Regions from separate parts of the Actinoplanes friuliensis DSM 7358 genome, predicted to be linked through region 2. Evidence: riboswitches for the same ligand, from Rfam matches in the RefSeq annotation. Region 2 holds a riboswitch; the other holds the start of a gene.

Evidence for each region. A riboswitch is a leader RNA that binds a small molecule or an ion and turns the genes downstream of it on or off. The one in region 2 is predicted to bind cyclic di-AMP.
Region 1: it holds a riboswitch for cyclic di-AMP, as region 2 does, so the genes downstream of both, AFR_RS19020 (LysM peptidoglycan-binding domain-containing protein) here and AFR_RS20330 (C40 family peptidase) in region 2, are expected to answer to the same signal.

Annotation. Positions count from the first base shown of each region.
Region 1 covers NC_022657.1:4,125,205-4,127,396, forward strand. Annotated here, with positions in the region: gene menC (o-succinylbenzoate synthase) at 1-661, shown strand, start outside; cyclic di-AMP (ydaO/yuaA leader) riboswitch at 748-933, shown strand; gene AFR_RS19020 (LysM peptidoglycan-binding domain-containing protein) at 936-1,481, shown strand; gene AFR_RS19025 (DprA-like winged helix domain-containing protein) at 1,560-2,192, shown strand, end outside.
Region 2 covers NC_022657.1:4,405,735-4,407,926, forward strand. Annotated here, with positions in the region: gene AFR_RS20325 (M56 family metallopeptidase) at 1-726, shown strand, start outside; cyclic di-AMP (ydaO/yuaA leader) riboswitch at 861-995, shown strand; gene AFR_RS20330 (C40 family peptidase) at 1,010-1,999, shown strand; gene AFR_RS20335 (aminoglycoside phosphotransferase family protein) at 2,071-2,192, shown strand, end outside.

The sequences.
Region 1 (2,192 bases), 280 kb from region 2:
TCTCGACGCCGGCTACGTGCGGATCAAGCTGAAGATCGAGCCCGGCTGGGACGTCGAGCCGGTCCGCGCGGTCCGCGAACGGTACGGCGACGACGTGCTGCTGCAGGTCGACGCGAACACCGCGTACACGGTGGGGGACGCCCGGCATCTCGCCCGGCTGGACCCGTTCGGGCTGCTGCTGATCGAACAGCCGCTGGACGAGGAGGACATCCTCGGGCACGCGGAGCTGGCCAGGCGCATCAGCACGCCGGTCTGCCTCGACGAGTCGATCACGTCGGCGCGTACGGCCGCCGCGGCCATCACGCTCGGGGCGGCGGCGATCGTCAACGTCAAGCCGGGGCGGGTCGGCGGATACCTGGAGGCGCGGCGGATCCACGACCTGTGCGTGGCTCACGGCGTACCGGTGTGGTGCGGGGGGATGCTCGAGACCGGTCTGGGGCGGGCCGCGAACGTCGCGCTGGCGGCGCTGCCGGGCTTCACCCTGCCCGGCGACACCTCGGCGTCCGACCGGTACTACCGCACCGACGTTACCGAGCCGTTCGTGCTGGAAGAGGGGCATCTGCGGGTGCCTACGGGGGCGGGGCTGGGCGTCTCTCCCGTACCGGAGATTTTGGATGAAGTGACCGTCTCGACCGAGTGGATCCCGCTGGGCTCGCACTGAGAAGAAGCTCACGAAAGTCGCTCAGGGCTTGGCCGGCGGCCTTCGGGGGTGGCTAACGTCGGCCCGGTCCGCTGACGTGGACCCCGCGGTCGGTAACGCCGAATCCTGCCGCCGACCGGGCCGGGACCTTTATCGAATGGCATGGAGCGGGGGACCCACACGTTCCCCGGCACGCGCTTGCCGCGTGCCTCGGGGTGAAGCCGCGCACCCGGCGGCCGGGCAACCTCAGCCCGAACCCGACAGCTGACCTCGCAGGCGTGGAGGTTGTACACAAATGGCACAGAATCACCAGCGGTTCCTGCGCGCCCTCGGCCTGATGGCGGCCGGCGCAGCGGGCACGGTCGCGATGCTCGGCCCGGCCACCGCGGCCGAGGCGAAGTCCGGTGTGAACTGGGATGCCGTCGCGAAGTGCGAGTCCGGCGGCAACTGGAAGATCAACACCGGCAACGGCTACTACGGTGGCCTGCAGTTCAGCCGCAGCACCTGGAAGGCGTACGGCGGCGGGAAGTACGCGAGCACGGCCAACAAGGCCAGCAAGGCGGAGCAGATCCGGATCGCCGAGAAGGTGCTGGACGGGCAGGGGATCGGCGCGTGGCCGACCTGCGGCAAGAAGGGCAAGACCAAGGCCAAGTCCTCGTCGTCGTCCGCGCATTCCTCGGCCCGGACTTCGCACTACACCGTGAAGCCGGGTGACACGCTCGCCTCGATCGCGGCGGCGAAGCACGTCAAGGGCGGCTGGCGGGCGCTCTTCAAGCACAACCGTTCCGTGCTCGGTGGCAACCCGAACGTCATCGTCCCGGGTCAGCGCCTGGCGCTCTGAGATCCGGCCCGGCTGCCCTTCCTCCGTGGGGCAGCCGGGCCCTCCCTTTCTGTCGCACCCCCTCTCTATGTTGTGCGCATGGTTTCGGCGGCGTACTCCTACCTCGGGTCCTCGGCTCTCACCGACGGTCTGACCCTGCAGACCTCCGGTGGCCCGGCGGCGCATCCCCGCTTCTTCACGGGCTTCCTGAACGATCCCGGTGCGGCGGCGACCGGTCTGCTGGCGGTGGCCGAGGTCGCGCGCAGCCGCTACTTCCGCCCGGTCAGCCCGGCCAGCCTCGATCCGGTGGTGACCGCGGGGTCCGACCGTCTGCGGTTCGAGTCGTTCTCCGGCTGCTGCGGTGTCTACGCCCGCCTCGACGTGCTGCCCGCGGGCATCGACGGTGAGATCACCGCGCACGGCACCACCAATGTGGACGTCAACGTCCCGCTGCAGCGCGCGCTGACCCGTGTCGGCCGCGCCGATCCGCTGCACCTCGCGGTCGGCCCGGACGATCTGACCGTCACGACCTTCGACGGGCCGCTCGTCGAGCGCAAGGTGCCGCTGCCGTCGCGCTGGCTGCGCGGCTTCGCCGAGGCGCAGGTGCTGACGTCGCGGTTCGACCCGCGCGCCGAGGTCGGCATCGCCGACGCACGAGCCCTGCTCAACCGCCTGCCCGCCGGTGACCGTTCGGTGCTGTGGGCGGTGCCCGCCGGCCGCAGCCTGCGGCTC
Region 2 (2,192 bases):
GGCTCCCGCCGCCCGGTCGGCGCGATCGCCCTGATCGGCGCGCTGGCAGTGGCCGCTCTGATCATCCTGCGCCTGGTGGTCTCGCTCGTGCAGGTGAGTCGCCGCTCGCGGGCCCGCCGTGCCCGGCACCGGCTGCTGGTCGACCTGCTGGACACCGCGGAGCGCCACGGCGCGTTGCCGGCCGAGGTGCCCGAGGGGCTGCGCGTCCTCGACGGGCCGCTGCCGTTCGCGTACTGCCTGCCGGGGCGCTCGCCGCGGGTGGTGCTCAGTGGTGGCGCGTTGCAGGTCCTCGACGCCGAACAGGTGTCGGCGGTGATCGCGCACGAGCAGGCCCACCTGCGGCACCGCCACGACGTGGTCATGGAGTCGTTCACCGCGTTCTACCGGGCGGTGCCCCGGCCCTTGCGCAGCCGTGCGCCGCTCGACGCCGTCCACCTGCTGCTGGAGATGGTCGCGGACGACGCGGCGCGGCGCAGCACCGGTGCCGCGCCGCTGCGGACGGCCCTCGCGCTGCTCAGCGACGCGGTCAGCCCGGACGCTCCCGCCGAGGTGGGCAGCGCGGACGCGGATCGCCGCCGGCGGCTGGAACGCCTCGACGGGCCGGACCCGCGGTCGAAGGGTCTGACGGTGCTGGCGGCCACCCTGGCCGCAGGCCTGCTGGTGCTACCGACCGTGATCCTGGTGGTGCCCTGGCTCGACCGTGCGCTCTCGGCGTGGCCCCTTTAAGTCCGTCTTAATTACGGTGCGTCACACGGCGTTATGCGTTCTGTGTCCCTATACCGCCGGGTTCTCTAACGCTTTGATCGGGAGTACGGTGGTGCCCGGCCGCTCAGTCCCCCCTCGTCCGATCCCGGGCGAACTGACGGCCACCGCCTAATCGTCGTTCACGAGCCGGGGACCCAGGAACCAGGGGTCAAGCCACAGCATCACCGTGGCCGGGCGCGCTTCCCGCCCGAACCCGTCAGCTAACCCGGTCGGCGGCCGAGGGAAGAAAGGACACTGCACCTACGTGAAACGGATTGAGGCGCGCAGCGCCGCAATTCTGCGCGGCATCGCCTGCGCCGTCGCCGCGGTCGGGATTCTTCTCGCTCCCGGGGTGGCACATGCGACACCGTCGCCGTCGAACATCGAAAAGCAGATCGACGAGCAGTGGAACAAGCTGGAACCGGTGATCGAGCAGTACAACGACGTGCACAACCAGCTGATCAAGAACCGGGCCCAGCTCAAGAAGATCGACAAGCGGCTCGCACCGCTGGAGCTGCAGGTCGATCTGGCCATGTCGCAGGTGGGCAACATGGCCGGGCAGGCCTACATGCAGGGCTCGCCCAACGCCGTGAAGGCCATGATCGTCAGTGGCTCGCCGACCGGTCTGACCGAGAAGCTCACGTTCCTCGATCAGCTCAGCCGGCACCAGCGCGAGTCGATCGCGGGTGTGGCCAAGCTGCGCGACCAGCTCGCGGGTGACAAGCGTGATCTGAAGACCCTGACCGATGCCGTCGCGGCACGCGACAAGCTGCTGGGACAGCAGAAGAAGGACATTCAGAAGAAGGTCGACGATCTGCAGAAACTGCGGATCAGGGCGTACGGCGCGAGCGGCAGCTCGGGCGGTGCGTTCCGGACGGGCCCCTGTCCGGTCGACTACGACAACTCCAAGGGCGGCCGGGCGGCGCAGAAGGCGTGCTCGCTGATCGGCAAGCCCTACATCTTCGGCGCCGAGGGGCCGAGCGGTTACGACTGCTCCGGTCTCACCAAGGTGGCGTGGGCGGCTGTCGGAGTGCACCTCGAGCACTTCACGGGTGATCAGATCGGGGCGGGCAGGGCGGTCAGCCGCAGTGAGCTGCAGCCGGGTGACCTGATCTTCTACGGCAGTCCGGTCCACCACGTGGGTCTCTACGTCGGAGGCAACACCATGGTCCACGCGCCGCACACGGGAGACCATGTGCGGATGGCGTCGATCGACCGCAGCGGGGCGATCACCGGCATGCGCCGGCCGGGCTGACCCGGTTCGCACCGCACACAGAAAGGCCGCCACCTGACGTGGCGGCTTTTTCTGTGTACCAGAATGGCCCGATGTTCCCCGCCGCCTTCACCCGCAACATCATCGGAAACTGGGGTGACGCCGGCCGCGAGTGGCTGGCCGGCCTCCCGGCGCTGATCGACGCCGTCACCCACGACTGGGGGCTGACCGCCGG